2 regions of the Aquibium pacificum genome follow, and region 1 is predicted to be linked to the other one. Evidence: predicted binding sites of a transcription regulator. Region 1 holds the regulator's gene; the other holds the start of a gene.
The links. The regulator PhoB, encoded in region 1, activates phosphate uptake and scavenging genes when phosphate is short. The targets are predictions, from matches to a motif close to TGTCATNNANCTGTCAT.
Positions count from the first base shown of each region.

Region 2: the regulator PhoB is predicted to act here: its motif matches at 5,291-5,307, upstream of ABGN05_RS08870 (YdcH family protein).

Region 1 is NZ_JBDPGJ010000002.1:1,062,866-1,070,540, reverse strand. Features, by position in the region: gene xylF (D-xylose ABC transporter substrate-binding protein) at 1-412, opposite strand, end outside; gene ABGN05_RS11565 (ROK family protein) at 626-1,873, shown strand; gene ABGN05_RS11560 (CRTAC1 family protein) at 1,916-3,523, opposite strand; gene ABGN05_RS11555 (vanadium-dependent haloperoxidase) at 3,520-4,854, opposite strand; gene phoB (phosphate regulon transcriptional regulator PhoB) at 4,977-5,666, opposite strand; gene phoU (phosphate signaling complex protein PhoU) at 5,679-6,386, opposite strand; gene pstB (phosphate ABC transporter ATP-binding protein PstB) at 6,415-7,230, opposite strand; gene pstA (phosphate ABC transporter permease PstA) at 7,245-7,675, opposite strand, start outside.
Region 2 is NZ_JBDPGJ010000002.1:525,039-532,713, reverse strand. Features, by position in the region: gene ABGN05_RS08910 (SDR family NAD(P)-dependent oxidoreductase) at 1-475, shown strand, start outside; gene ABGN05_RS08905 (hypothetical protein) at 556-747, shown strand; gene ABGN05_RS08900 (VOC family protein) at 822-1,196, shown strand; gene ABGN05_RS08895 (helix-turn-helix transcriptional regulator) at 1,224-1,946, shown strand; gene ABGN05_RS08890 (NAD(P)H-quinone oxidoreductase) at 1,952-2,932, opposite strand; gene ABGN05_RS08885 (DUF1192 domain-containing protein) at 3,056-3,250, shown strand; gene ABGN05_RS08880 (MFS transporter) at 3,332-4,657, shown strand; gene ABGN05_RS08875 (ArsR/SmtB family transcription factor) at 4,722-4,985, shown strand; gene ABGN05_RS08870 (YdcH family protein) at 5,043-5,222, opposite strand; gene ABGN05_RS08865 (YdcH family protein) at 5,452-5,655, shown strand; gene purE (5-(carboxyamino)imidazole ribonucleotide mutase) at 5,723-6,220, shown strand; gene ABGN05_RS08855 (5-(carboxyamino)imidazole ribonucleotide synthase) at 6,217-7,293, shown strand; gene ykgO (type B 50S ribosomal protein L36) at 7,442-7,567, shown strand; gene ABGN05_RS08845 (tetratricopeptide repeat protein) at 7,654-7,675, shown strand, end outside.

The sequences.
Region 1 (7,675 bases):
CGCGGGCCTGCATGCGGCCGACTTCCTTGTTGTCGAAGGTGAGGTAGAAGGCGTTCTCGTTCTCGATCAGACGGTCATAGCCGACCACCGGAATTCCTTCGTTGACGGCTTTTTCGACAGCGGGGCCGATCGCCGAGGCGTCCTGGGCGAGGATGATGAGCGCGTTGGCGCCCTGCGAGATCAGCGCTTCCACGTCCGTCAGCTGCTTGGCAGCCGATGACTGCGCGTCGGCGGAGATGTATTTGTCGCCGGCTGCCTCGATGGCAGCCTTCATGGCAGCTTCGTCGGTCTTCCAACGCTCTTCCTGGAAATTCGACCACGAAACACCGATGGTCTTGTCCTTGGCGAGCGCTCCGCCGGCGAAAGAAATGCTGAATACGGCGCAGCTCAGCGCCAGCATCGTCTTGTTCATGCTTATCCTCCCGGTGCATCGTTGCACATGACATGCCGACGGTCCCGCGCGCGGGATTTTCGCCAGCCCAGCCCCTTTAATTCGAGGCTCGAAAAAAATAGTGACTCACCCATTGCGCTGTGTCAAGATGAATCTCGATCGACCTAACGTATTGCAGTGCAACAACAAAATGCCGCGCTGCAAACCTAATGGCGACAGGGAGGATTCGCCGCGATGACGGCGGTGACGCGGTCGGACGACGTGCGCCGGCAGAACCGGAGGGTGGTGATTGCGACGCTGCGAAGCGGCGGGCGCCTCTCCCGCACAGACATCTGCGCGCAGACCGGTCTCAGCGCTTCGACGGTCTCGGCCATCACCGCCGACCTGATCGAGGAGGACATCCTCCGTGAGATCCGCGACGGCGAGGCGACCACGGCGCGCAGGGGCCGGCCGCAGGTGGCACTCGGCCTTAACCCGGACGCAGCGACGGTGGTGGCGGTGGTGCTGTCGATGAACTCGCTTTCCGCGGCCCTCATCGACTATGCTGGCGAGATCGTCGAGGCGAAGCAGAAGCGGCTGGAGACGCTACGGCTATCGAAGGGGGAACTCGTCGAGGCGGCGAGCATCATGATCGGCGAACTCGTTTCCCGGTCGAACAAGAGCGGACGGCGGGTCCGCCGTATCGCTTTCGGCCTGCAGGGCATCACGGATTCGGGTGCGCGCAAGCTCCTGTGGTCGCCGATCACCCCCCACACGGACATCGCCTTCGCCGACCTGCTGGAAGACGCATTCGGCATTTCCGTCACGGTGGAAAACGACTGCAACATGATAGCGGTCGCCCTCCGCGCAAGGCGACCGCAACGATATTCCGAGAACTTCATCGCGATCCTCCTGTCGCACGGGATCGGCATGGGGCTGATGCTGAATGGACAGCTCTTCACGGGCACTACCTCCTCGGGCGCCGAATTCGGCCACATGAACCACATTCCTGACGGCGCGCTCTGCCGCTGCGGGCGCCGGGGGTGCGTGGAGGCATACGCCGGCAACTACGCGATCTGGCGCAACGCCAAGAGTTTGAACGAGGAAGACGCCTACGCGACCGACATTAGCGACGAGGAGATGCTCGCGCTCGCGCAGGCCGCCCGCGACCATCCCGGCCCGGAGCGTGAAGCCTTCCGGCGTGCCGGCGAGGCGATCGGCTTCGGCCTAGGCAGCCTCTTTTCCCTGATCGACCCGGCTCCGGTCGCCATCGTCGGCCAGGGTGCGCTCGCCTTCGATCTCGTGGAGGGACCGATGCTGGAGGCACTCGCCAAGACCGCCGGCGGCCAGCACCACGACCTCCCCAGTTTCGAGACCGAACCGGACGAGATGCCGCTGATCCGGGAGGGTTGCGCCCTGCGTGCCCTCGCCTTCATCGACCGCGAGATCTTCGCAGCCGGCGCAACAACCGTTTCCAACCGCACGGGAAAGGAGGTCGTCTGAGGAAAGTATGCCGCCGGCTGGGGGTGCTCCCTCACTGTCGAACTATGATGGGTTCCACACGACCGTCGGCCGGCCCCGTTCGATGATATGGAAGCGGCCAGACTCGACCCGCTGCCAGGCGCCGGCTTCGCCATCGGGCCAGACGACACGCAATTCGGCCTGACGATCTGCACCCAGCCCCAGATGCCACCAGCCAAGGTGGCCGGACGCATGCCCACCCCCCACGCTTATCTCCCGCCGCATGATCTTGTCACCACGCCGGGTTTCGATCCATGAGCCGATGGCTTCGCGGTTGGGACCGGCTTGCCTGAGTTCAAGGCCGACCCAGTTGCCTTCGGTACCTTCGTTTCGCCATAGCTGCGCCGGCTTCCACCGATTCACGACCAGAAGGTCGAGTTGACCGTCGAGGTTGAAATCCGCAAGTGCGGCGCCGCGCGATATCGCAGTGCTGCCCATTCCAGCTTTGTCCCCGACCTCCTTGAACCGACCGTCGGCTTGCTGAAGCAGGAGGTTGTTCGGATCCTCCGCCGCGAAATCCGGCATCTCCGCCACGTTGCCTTTGGCGATGAAGAGGTCGACGAGCCCGTCATTGTCGACGTCCTCGAACTGTGTGTGCCAAGCGGTGGAGGGCTTTACGTCGTCCCCGATATAGGGACGGTGCGCGGTGGCGCCTTTGGCAAAAGCGATGTCGGCATAGACCGGTTGAGGCTTGCCGGCGTCGACCGAGGCAAGCGTCTGCAGCTTGTTGTCGGCCATGCTGGTCAGGAAATACTCGGGATAGCCATCGAAATCGAGGTCGTAGCTGGCGATCCCCATGCCCCAGATCAGGAGCCGCTTCCATCCGTCCTTTTCGCCGTAGAGAACCGGCGCTTCGTCGGGAGGAATACGCCAGAGCTGCTCCTGGCCGCCCTTGTAGTACTCGCGGTCGTTCGAGACCCGCAGATCCGGCGTGCTGGAGCGGTTCCAGTCGGTGAACAGCATCGACAGCGCGCAGTAGCTCGGTCTAAGCGGAAGAGGTTCCGCGAAACGCGGCTCGCCGTCGGATGCCGGCCGGTGGAGCCAGTTGTCCGTGCAGGAGCCCCAGGGAAACGCTTCCTGAGCGCGATCGATGTAGTTGCCGATCGCAAGGGTCGGGAAAGCGGCGCCTCTTTCCCATGTGGCGGCGAATGCGGTGGACCACGCGTCTCCCCCGTCGAACCCCCACGCCTCGTTGGCACGCTCGAAACGGCAACCGCCAAGGCCGCGCATGAGCACGTTTTCCCCGACGCGAAGCAGAACGACGTCCCGGTTCCCGTCGGAATCGATGTCCAGGGGATAGGCGCCCGAGACCGCCTCCAGTTCAAGCCCGCTTTCCTGCGCCACGAAGCGGAGCGGACCGCCTTGCGCGCTGACGTTCCTGAAGAACCTGGCCGGCGAAGCCCCTCCCGCGAGCAGCGCATCGGGGAAACCATCGGCGTTGCAATCGAATGTGGCGACCCCTCCGCCGACCATGAACTCCCACTCACCCTCATAGATGCTGTCGATCCCGCTTGCCGCGGTCTCTTCGATGAAGTGCGGGATCGTGATGTCATCCTCGGCATACGACGGATGCGAGATCGCAAGAAGCACGAGCGCAACCGTGAAGGGGCGAAGAAGAAGTGACGATCTCATCCTTTCGTTTCCCTCGTCCGTAAGCCATTCACAAAGGCCGCCACGCACCGGCCCTGTTCCAGCCCACGCTCGATTGCGGCGCGGAAGTGAATACCGCCGTAGAGTCTGGATATGCCCGCTTCGTCCGCCGCGTGGCGGAAGCTTCGATACCGTCGAGCCGGCAGACCGTCGGATTCGTGGGTGGCGTCCACGAATTCAAATGGATCTCCGAAGAGATCGGCAAGAACCTCCGCGGCGGCGGCCGACTGCGTGCTGTGGCCGCTCGGGTATTCCGGAAACGGGGGGGTGTTCAGGATAGGGACCCAGCGGGGATCGATGACCCGGCGGATATAGGTAACCGGGCGGACCAGATCGAATTCGTACTTGGCGTGCCAGCAAGCGATGAACGAATCCGAAAGCGCGAGCCCGAGACGGGCGAGTACATCGACCCTTCGCGCAAGCCCGGCGTCTTCCCGATCGAGGATTTGTGTGGCGATCGACATCCAGTGACCGGGCGGTGTCGGTGACAGCATCGGGTCGTCCGACCAGAAGCGGGCGATCGCCTGCTGCTCCTCGCTCAGGCCGTTCACGGTCTCGTAGACTTCGAGCGCTTCCTCATAGAACCTCGAGTCTTTCTCCTCGCTGTATTCCGGCGGCGGGGGAAGCGGGCACGAGGCTCCGTCCGGCATCACGAGGGGCCGGTTCCTGCCCCAGTCGGGGAGGAGCGGGGTCTGCTGCTGCGAGACGAGGCTGGTGGGCACCCAGTGGGCGGGGCCCTCCTTCAGCACGTATGCAAGCGGGAAGCCCATGTTCTCGACGACCGCGCCGCCATCGCCGGCAGACCATGCAAGCACATGCTCCGCAACCGTTCGGCCGTAAGCCTCGCTCCGCGCGACAACCTCTTGGGATAGGCCTCGGGACACCTCTGAAGAGAGCTTTTTTCCGACCGCGGCCATCGCACGCTGTCCCGTTGGCCCCGTGTTGGCGAAGAGGGTGCGAATGGCATGCGACATCGCCGATTCGAGCGCAACCGCTTCATCGTAGGCCGCCCCCGGCTCACGCTGCACGGGCTGCTCGAATTCGTTCAGTTGACCTCCGAGCGACTGCAATTCCCCATCGCCAGAGGCAACCACTTCGAACGCCGTGACGCCGAGATAGGCGAGAGAGCGGCTTGCCACCGGCGGAGAATAGGTCGGAGTGTGCCGGACGAGTTCAAGCGTCAGACGGTACCATGTCTCCAGTACGTCGGCGGCCGAGGTTGTCGCTGGCTGCGCAAAGCTACCGCCTGAAATGGACAAGCAGGCGGCGATTGCAAGAACGCACGTCGCCGCCATTTTGCGGATCGTTCCCATCGGCGCCTCCCAAAAATCGCTCACCGAACGCCGCACAATAAGCATGTCCGGTCTTTGGCAGGCAAGGGGAGCCGGATGCGCGGGGACGAGGTCGCGCCGTTCCAGGCGCGGTACGGACGACGTCAAGCCTCTCGGATCGCGTAACCCGCACCGCGGATCGTGCGGATGACGTCGGGCATCCGACCGTTGTTGACCGCCTTGCGCAGGCGTCCGACATGGACGTCGACGGTGCGTTCGTCGATGTAGATCGTCTCGCCCCACACGTTGTCGAGCAACTGGCCGCGCGAGAAGACGCGGCCGGGATGCTGCATCAGGAATTCGAGCAGGCGGAACTCGGTCGGTCCGAGCTTGATCTCGCTCTTCTTGCGGTAGACGCGATGCGATTCGCGATCGAGCACGATATCGCCGACCTTGAGCACGCTGGAGAGCACTTCCGGCTTTGCGCGGCGCAGCAGCGCGCGCACCCGCGCGATGAATTCCGGCGTGGAGAAGGGTTTCACCAGATAGTCGTCGGCGCCCGTCGAGAGGCCGCGCACGCGATCGCTCTCCTCGCCGCGGGCCGTCAGCATGATAATCGGCAGCCGTTCCGTCTCCGGCCGCATCCTGAGCCGCCTGCACAGTTCGATGCCCGAGATCGCCGGCACCATCCAGTCGAGGACGAGCAGGTCCGGCACGCTCTCCTGCAGCCGGATCTCGGCCTCGTCGCCGCGGGTGACGATCTCGACCTGATAGCCTTCGGCTTCGAGATTGTACTTTAGGAGGACGCAGAGCGGTTCCTCGTCCTCGACAACCATGACCTTTGCCGCAATCATGCCGCGTCTTCCTCAGGCACCTACGCCGGCTACCGCCGTTTCATCGATCTTTGGCCGCGCCATGGGCAATTGTTTGCCAGTCATCACGTAGTAGGCGTTCTCGGCGATGTTGGTGACGTGATCGCCAATTCGCTCGAGGTTCTTGGCGCAGAACAGGAGATGCGTACAGGCGGTGATGTTGCGCGGGTCTTCCATCATGTATGTCAGGAGCTCGCGGAAGATCGCAGTGTACTTGATGTCAATCTTCTCGTCCTCGACGCGTAGCGGGACGAGGGCTTCGGCCTCGCGCGCGACGTAGAGGTCGACCACCTTCTTGACCTGGTGATACACCAGTTCCGCCATGGTTTCGATCGAGTAGGAAAGGCTCGAGGGCGTCGATGTTAGCCCGACCGCGCCGACTCGCTTGGCGATGTTCTTGGCCAGGTCCCCGATGCGCTCGAGGTCGCCTGCCATACGGATGGCACTGACGACGGCACGAAGATCCTGCGCCATCGGCTGCCGGCGCGCGATCAGCGTGATCGCCTTGTCGTCGAGTTCGCGCTGCTTGGCGTCCATGATGGCATCGTCGGAGATGATGCGCTGGGCGAGTGCCGCGTCGGTCGAAAGCAGCGCCCGCGTGGCGTCGTCCACCATCGAGGCGGCGAGTTCGCCCATGTCGCAAAGGAGGCGATCGATGCTCTGAAGTTCCTCGTCGAAGGAGGCAACGGTGTGCTCGCCCATGGTCCTGTCCTCGTATCCTGGTGCCGGATCAGCCGAAGCGGCCGGTGATGTAGTCCTGGGTGCGCTTGTCGTCCGGGTTTGTGAACATCTTGTCCGTCGGTCCTTCCTCGACGAGGTAGCCGATGTGGAACATGGCGGTGCGCTGCGAGACGCGGGCCGCCTGTTGCATCGAGTGCGTGACGATCACGATCGTGTAGTTCTGGCGAAGCTCGTCGATCAGTTCCTCGACCTTGGCGGTGGCGATCGGATCGAGCGCCGAGCAGGGTTCGTCCATGAGGATCACCTCCGGCGAGACCGCGATGGCGCGGGCGATGCAGAGCCGCTGCTGTTGGCCGCCGGAGAGGCCGGTGCCCGGCTCCTGCAGCCTGTCCTTGACCTCGTTCCAGATCGCCGCCTTGCGGAGGCTGGACTCCACCACGGCGTCGAGTTCTGCCTTGTTCTTCGTCAGGCCATGGATGCGCGGACCGTAGGCGATGTTCTCGTAGATCGACTTCGGGAACGGGTTCGGCTTCTGGAACACCATGCCGACGCGGGCGCGCAATTCCACGACGTCGATCTTGGGGTCGTAGATGTCCTCGCCGTCGAGCGTGATCTTGCCGCCGACGCGGGCGATGTCGATCGTGTCGTTCATCCGGTTCAGGCAGCGCAGGAAGGTCGACTTGCCGCAGCCGGAGGGGCCGATCAGCGCCATCACCTGCTTTTCGGGAATGTTCAGGTCGACGTCGAACAGCGCCTGCTTTTCCCCGTAGTGCACGGTGACCTTCTCGCCCCGCATCTTGTACGTGGTGGCGGCGTCCGGGGTCATGAGCTTCTTCTCGACGGCAGCTTCGGTCAACATGTTCATGTCCTTCTACTCCATTACCAGCGGCGTTCGAAGCGCTGCCTCAGGAAGATGGCGATGCCGTTCATCACGATGAGGAACCCGAGCAGCACGAGAATGGCGGCGGAGGTTCGCGCCACGAAGCCGCGCTCGGGGCTGTCGGCCCAGATGTAGATCTGGGTCGGCAGGGCAGTCGAGGCCTCGAACACGCCGGCGGGCGGGCTGGTGATGAAGGCGTTCATGCCGATGAGCAGCAGCGGAGCGGTCTCGCCCAGCGCCTGTGCGAGACCGATAATCGTTCCGGTCATGATGGACGGCATCGACAGCGGCAGGATGTGATGGAAAATCGCCTCGTGCTTCGAGGCTCCGATCCCCAATGCCGCTTCCCTGATTGCGGAAGGCACAGACGTCAGCGCTGCGCGGGTGACGATAATGATCGTTGGCAACGTCATCAGCGCAAGGACCATGC
Region 2 (7,675 bases), 540 kb from region 1:
CGACCGCGTGCTGAGCGTGAATCTCAAGGGCACGTTCCTCACGGGCCAGGCGGTGGCGCGCCACATGGTCGAGAAGGTCAACAATGGCGGCACTCCCGGCTCGATCGTCAACATGTCGTCGATCAACGCCGTCTTCGCGATCGCCAACCAGGTGCCCTACTCGGTGTCCAAGGGCGGCGTGAACCAGCTGACCAAGGCGATGGCACTGTCGCTCGCACCCTACCGCATCCGCGTCAACGCGATCGGACCTGGCTCGATCATGACCGACATGCTGTCCAGCGTGAATTCCGATCCGGCCGGGAGAAACCGGATCCTCTCGCGCACGCCTCTCGGCCGCATCGGCGAACCCGCCGAAATCGCTGCGATCGCCGTGTTCCTGGCCTCCGACGAGGCCAGCTACATCACCGGGCAGACCATCTATGCCGACGGCGGAAGGCTGCCCCTGAACTATACCGTTCCGGTCTCCGCGGAGTGAGGTCCGCGTCCTGACGCAAGGCTGTCAGGAGCACCGTGCGAAGGTCACTCCATCGAGAATTCGTTCGATGGAGGACTATCATGCACGCGAACTCACGATCCTATCTTGGCGTCGTCGGCCGGATGGCCGCCGGCTGGCGCGCCTGGCGCGACGAAGTCAGGACCGAACACCTGATCAACGGCCTCCCGCTGCATATCCGCAAGGATATCGGCTGGCCCGACACGCATTCCGCGCGCCTGTCGCGACGCGCGGGAATTCTCTTCCGCCTGTGAAGCGGTCCTGCCGGCTCCTGACAGGATGTTGTCAGGAGCCTCCTGCCACTATCTAATCAGCAAAGGAGTTACCCATGACCAGTTTCGCGCCGGAAAATGCAGTCGTTTGGTTCGAGATTCCGGTGACGGACATGGCGCGCGCCAAGGCGTTCTATGGCGCCGTCCTGCAGAACGAGTTGACCGACCAGGAGGGAGGTCCCAACCCGATGTCGGTCTTCAAGACCGCGGGGCAGAACTCGGTCGCGGGCCACATCTACCCCGGCAGGCCGGCGGCGGACGGATCGGGCAACACCATCCACCTGGCGGTCCCGGCCCCTCTCGAGGAAGCGATGGAGCGGGTGACGGCCAATGGCGGGAAGGTTCTGTCCCCCGTCATCAGCATTCCCGCCGGCCGCTTCGCCTATTGCCTCGATCCCGACGGCAACAGCATCGGCCTCTTCACGAGCTGAGAGACCGTCAACGGAGACGCCAAAAGCATGAGACGCGCCGACCGCCTGTTCCAGATCGTGCAGCATCTTCGCGGCGGCCGTCTCGTGACGGCGCGCATCCTCGGCGAATGGCTCGAGGTTTCCGAAAGGACGATCTACCGTGACATCGCCGACCTTCAGTCGACCGGCGTTCCCATCGATGGCGAGGCCGGCGTCGGCTACATCATGCGGTCGGGCTACGACCTGCCGCCGCTGATGTTCACGCGCGACGAGATCGTGGCGCTGGTGGCGGGCGCCCGCATGGTCCGGGCCTTCGGCGGCGCGGCGATGGCACGCTCGGCCGAGGAGGCGCTGGTGAAGATCGGCGCAGTGCTGCCGGATTCTGAACGCGACCGCATAGCGCGCACGGAGATCCACGCGCCGCTCTACGTGGTGAGCCAGTCGGACCGGGAATCGATCGATGCGATCGAACGCGCGATCGAGGCCCGCGCCGTGCTGACGCTCGATTATCGCGACGAGGGAGGGCGCGGCACCATGCGCGACGTACGCCCGCTCGGCCTCTGGTTCTGGGGCAAGGTCTGGACGCTGGTCGGCTGGTGCGAGATGCGCGAGGGCTTCCGCGCCTTCCGGATCGACCGGATCGCGGAGTTGAAGCCGGCCGGCCGCACCTTCAAGCCCGAGCGCGGCAAGCAGCTCGCCGACTTCTACAGGTCCATGGAAGGTCGTGACGCGGCCACCTTCGACCGCCGGTCGTCGCGCGAGGCGCTGTAGCAACTCTATCCGACGTCCAACACGATCTTTCCGATGTGCTGGCCCTCCTCCATCCGCTCGTGCGCCCGCCAGGCGTCGCGCAGCGGAAAGATCATGTCCATGACGGGAGCCACGCGCCGCTCGCCCAGCAGCGGCCAGACCTGGCGTTCGAGCTCGGCCGCGATCTGGCCCTTGAACTCGGTCGTGCGGGGCCGCAGCGTCGAACCGGTATGGACGAGGCGCTTCATCATGAGCTTGGCGAAATTCGCGGTCGCCTTGGGACCACCGAGGAAGGCGATCTGCACGATGCGTCCTTCCACCGCCGCCGCCTCGTAGTTCCGGTCGATGTAGTCGCCGCCCACCATGTCGAGGATCAGGTCCACGCCCTTGCCCTCCGTCGCTTCCTTCACGACGGAAACGAAATCCTCCTCGCGGTAGTTGATCGCCCGGTCGGCGCCCAGCGTTCGGCAGGCCTCGCATTTCTCGGACGAGCCGGCGGTCGCAAAGACCCGCGCTCCGAAGGCCTTGGCCAACTGGATGGCCGTCGTGCCGATCCCCGACGATCCTCCATGCACCAGGAAGCTCTCCCCTGCCCGAAGGCCGCCGCGCTGGAACACGTTGTGCCATACGGTGAAGAAGGTTTCCGGCAGGGCCGCCGCCTCAGTTAGCGTGAAGCCGTGCGGGACGGGGAGCGCGTTGCTCTCATGCGTCAGGCAGTACTCGGCGTATCCGCCGCCCGGCGTCAGGGCGCAGACCTTGTCGCCCACCTTCCAGCGCGTCGCCTCCGGGCCCGTCGCGGCTACTTCCCCGGCAACCTCCAGGCCGGGAAGGTCGGAGGCGCCTGGCGGCGGCGGATAGGCGCCCTGGCGTTGTGCTACGTCGGGGCGGTTGACGCCGGCGGCGCGCACGCGGATCAGGATGTCGCCGCCGGAGGGCCCGGGCACCGGCCGCCGCTCCTGCTTAAGGACCATGGGGCCGCCGGGTTCGGAAATCGCTATCGCGGTCATCGTCTCCGGGATCGCCTGCGCCATGTCGTCTCCTGTCCGCATCCATCTTCGGGGGCTAATTTGATTCCACCCCGCCTCGAACTGTATCCTCCCGGCCGTGTTCGGCCAACAGGAGGCGACGCCATGAGTATTTTCGACGATGCACCGGCCAAGAAGCCGAGACCGCACGAGATCGGACAGGAACTTTCGCTGCTGTCGGTCGCCGAACTGGAGGAGCGGATCGGGCTGCTGCGGGCGGAGATTGAGCGGCTGGAGGCCGAGCTTGCCACCAAGGACAGAACGAAATCGGCCGCGGAAGCTCTGTTCAGCCGAAGATGACGGGTTGACGCGGCGCTCCCGCGGCAGAAAGACACCATCATGGAACGGCTCGAATCGCAGCCACGACCACGAATGGCCGGAATGTTAGCAAGCTACACGCCCATCTTCTCGCTCCTGCGCGGCACCGCCTTCCTTCTGGCGGCCTCGGGCCTGCACAGCCTGCTCCTGCCGCTGCGCGGACAGGCGGAGGGTTTCCCGACCTCCTCGCTCGGCTTTCTCGGAACGGCCTGGGCGGGCGGCTTCGTCGCCGGTTGCCTGCTCGCGCCGCGGCTCGTCCGGCGCGTCGGCCACATAAGGGCGTTCGGGGCCTTCGCGGCATCTGCCGCGATCATCGCGCTGATGACGGGGCTGATCGTCGAGCAGTACACCTGGATATTCCTGCGCATCTTTACCGGCTTCTGCATGGCCGGCGCCTTCATGGTCATCGAAAGCTGGCTGAACGAGAGCGCCACCAACGAGAACCGGGGCACCGTCTTCGGCATCTACATGATGGTGACCTACGCCGCGATCATGGCCGGCCAGATGATCGTCGCGGCCGGAGACGTCACGACCGCCTCGCTGTTCATGGTTACCGGCATCTTCTTCTGCCTCGCGCTCATTCCGACGGCGGTGTCCACGGAAGCGAGCCCGCGGCCCCTGATGAACGTCTCGCTGGACCTCAAGGCGCTCTACCGCAACTCGCCCGTCTCGTTCGCCGGCTGCCTGCTCGTGGGCGTGGCCAACGGCGCCTGGGGAACGCTGGGCGCGGTTTACGGCGCGCGCATCGGTATCTCGACCTTCGAGATCGCCCTGATGATGAGCCTGGCGGTCATCGCCGGCGCGTTCTCGCAACTGCCGGCAGGTCGAATCTCGGACCGGACGGACCGGCGCTACGTGCTTGCGGCGGCGGCTTTCGGCGCGGCCGCGGTGGGACTGTTCATCTTCGTCGCCTCGGCGCGCGGCGGGGTGGCGGTCATCGTCCTGACCGGCGTCTACGGTTCACTGGCCTATGTACTCTACTCGATCGCGGTCGCCCATGCGAACGACCACGCGAGCCCCGAGGATTTCGTCAAGGTCTCGGGAGGCTTGCTGTTGCTCTATGGCTTCGGCACCATGATCGGCCCCGTGATCGGCGCCTTCCTGATGGAAAGGATGCGGCCCGAGAGCTTGTTTCTCACCACCGCGCTCGCGCACCTGCTACTGGCGGGCTATACGCTGCTGCGCATCAGCCGCCGGGCTCCGATCCCGGTCGACGAGAGGGAGATCTTCACGACCCATCCGTCCGAACGCGCGCTGACACCCGAAGCGCTGCGGCTCGATCCGCGCAGCGAGCCGCAGCCGGAACCGGCAGCCGAGCCGGAGAGCGGCATGGGACCGGAGGCGGGGTCCGAGGCGGAAGCGGAAGAGGTGACAAAGGCGCACGCTTGAGTTTGCGGTGCCGTCGGTTAAGCTGTTCGGGTCACCATCCTAAAGCGGGGCATCGGGCAGCAAGATGATCACGGCCGACGCATTCGCCGCGATATCCGACGCCAACCGCAGGTATCTGCTCGAGGAACTGCGCCGCGGCCCCAAGACCGTGAACGAACTCGCCTCCGGCCTGCCGGTCTCCCGTCCCGCCGTATCGCAGCATCTGAAGGTTCTGCTCGACGCCGGGCTCGTCCGGTCCAGTCCGGAAGGGACGAGACGCATCTATTCGATCAACCCGGTCGGCTTCACGCGCCTCAACATCTGGGTCGATCAATTCTGGTCGGAATGAGCGAAGTGAACCGGCGGCTTGGGCACCGCCGGCATTTTCTGGCTGAAGGATCGGCCTTCAGTGCCTCGTCGGGTGCGACTTGAGCTTTTCGATTGCATCCTTGAGCGCCAGCTTGCGGCGTTTCAACTCGACTATCTCAAGATCGTCCGTGGACGGATGCGCGATGGCCTCGTTGATCGCGCGATCCAGATCGCCATGCTTGCGTTGAAGTTCCTCAAGATGGGATGCTAGAGACATGAGTGCTGTTCCCTTTCATCGTTTCGACGCATCGATCAGGAACCGCGTCCCACCGCAGGCCGCGATTCGTGACAACGCCATGACAGTTTGCCACCACCCGCGTCCGGTGTCGAATGCCGCGTGGTAGCATTTTCTGTCGGGGCGAAATGTGATATAGGCCGCGCGTCGGCGGAATACCCGCGACCCTCGCCATTTTTTTGGCGCGCAGACCTGCGCCGGAGAAGCATATATGTCGGACCAGGACCAAGCCGAAGTTCGTCTCGAATTTGCGCGCTTGAAGCAGGAACATGCGGATTTCGACGCCGCGATCAACGCCATGATCGCCACCGGCTGCGACCCCATCCAGATCCAGCGCATGAAGAAGAAGAAGCTGGCGCTGAAGGACAGGCTCACCGTGCTCGAAGACCGCGTCATACCCGACATCATCGCCTGAGGCGCGCCTGCTTGCGGGCTCGAACCGTTTCCGGTAAGGGCCGGCTTTCTCGAAAGGGGCCGGACCATTGACGGATCGCCGCGCCGAAGTCGCCATCATCATGGGCAGCCAGTCGGACTGGGCGACGATGCGACACGCCGCCGAGACGCTCGCCGCGCTGGACGTGCCGCACGAGAGCATGATCGTCTCAGCCCACCGCACGCCCGAGCGCCTCTACGACTTCGCCCGCGGCGCGCGCGCGGCCGGATACAAGGTCATCATCGCCGGTGCCGGCGGTGCCGCGCACCTGCCGGGCATGACGGCGGCGCTGACTCCCTTGCCGGTCTTCGGCGTACCCATTGAATCCAAGGCGCTTTCCGGACAGGACTCGCTACTGTCCATCGTCCAGATGCCGGCGGGCGTGCCAGTCGGGACCCTGGCGATCGGGCGATCGGGCGCCGTGAACGCCGCGCTGCTGGCCGCCTCCGTGCTTGCCCTTTCCGACGACGATCTCGCCGGCAGGCTCGACGGCTACCGCGCCGAACAGACCGCGAAGGTCGCCCAGCGCCCGGCGGACGAGTCATGATCCGTCCGCTGGCGCCCGGCTCGACCATCGGCATCATCGGCGGCGGCCAACTCGGCCGCATGCTCTCGATGGCGGCGGCCCGGCTCGGATATCGCACCGTCATCCTGGAGCCGCAGCCGGACTGCCCGGCCGCACAGGTTTCTAGCAGCCAGATCGTGGCCGATTACGACGACCGCGCGGCTCTCACCAGCCTCGCCGCACAGTGCGACGTCGTCACCTACGAATTCGAGAACGTGCCCGTCGGCGGCGCCAGGATCCTCACAGATCACGTCCCGGTATTCCCGCCGCCGCTGGCGCTGGAGACCGCGCAGGACAGGCTAGCCGAAAAGATCTTTCTCAACCGACAGGAGATATCCACAGCCCGTTTCGTGCCTGTGGATAGCGAGGAAGACCTGGCGGCGGGGTTGGAGGCGTTCGGCGGCGAAGGCGTGCTGAAGACACGCCGTTTCGGCTACGACGGCAAGGGCCAGCGCGTCTTGCGCAAGGACGGCAGGAAGGAGGGCAAGGCGGCCTTCGCGGCGATGGGCGGCGTGCCGCTCATCCTGGAATCGCTCGTCCCCTTCGGCTTCGAGTTCTCCATCATCGCGGCCCGCGGGCAGGACGGTTCCAAGAAGGCCTATGACGCCGTGCGCAACGAGCACCGGGAGGGCATCCTCCGCCGCTCGACCGTGCCGGCGGCCATGCTCACCCACATGGAGGAAGCCGCGCGCGAGGCGACCTTCACGCTCATGGACGCGCTCGGCTATGTCGGCGTGATCGGGGTGGAATATTTCGCGCTGGACGACGGGACCGCGCTCGCCAACGAGTTTGCCCCGCGCGTGCACAATTCCGGCCACTGGACGGAAGCCGCCTGCGCCATCTCGCAATTCGAACAGCATATCCGCGCCGTCGCCGGCCTGCCCTTGGGCGACACGAGACGCCATTCGGACTGCGTGATGGAAAACCTGATCGGCGAGGAGATCGAGCGGATCCCGGACCTTCTCTGGGAAAGCGGAGTGGTTCTGAACCTCTACGGCAAGACGGAGACGCGGCCCGGCCGCAAGATGGGGCATTTCACGCGGCTTTCCTCCTGACGGCGCCATCGCGCAGTCGCCGAATTCGACCGTTCCGGTTGACACGATCCGCGCTTTGCGGCTAAGAGCACGCGACTTTTTCAGAGCGCGCCGCAAGGCGCGTCTTTCACTTATGGCCCGCGCGGGCCGCACAGCACGGGCTGAGACAATGAAGATCAAGAATTCGCTCAAGGCGCTCAAGAGCCGCCACCGGGACAACCGGATGGTCCGCCGCAAGGGCCGCATCTACATCATCAACAAGAGCGCGCCCCGCTACAAGGCTCGCCAGGGCTGATCCGCGGAACGGGCGTTCAGGATAACGCCCGCATCTCACGAGATTTTCACTTTGACGTTCCGCGCCGCGAAGCTAGGTTTCGCGGCATGCGGAACATTTTTGTCTTCT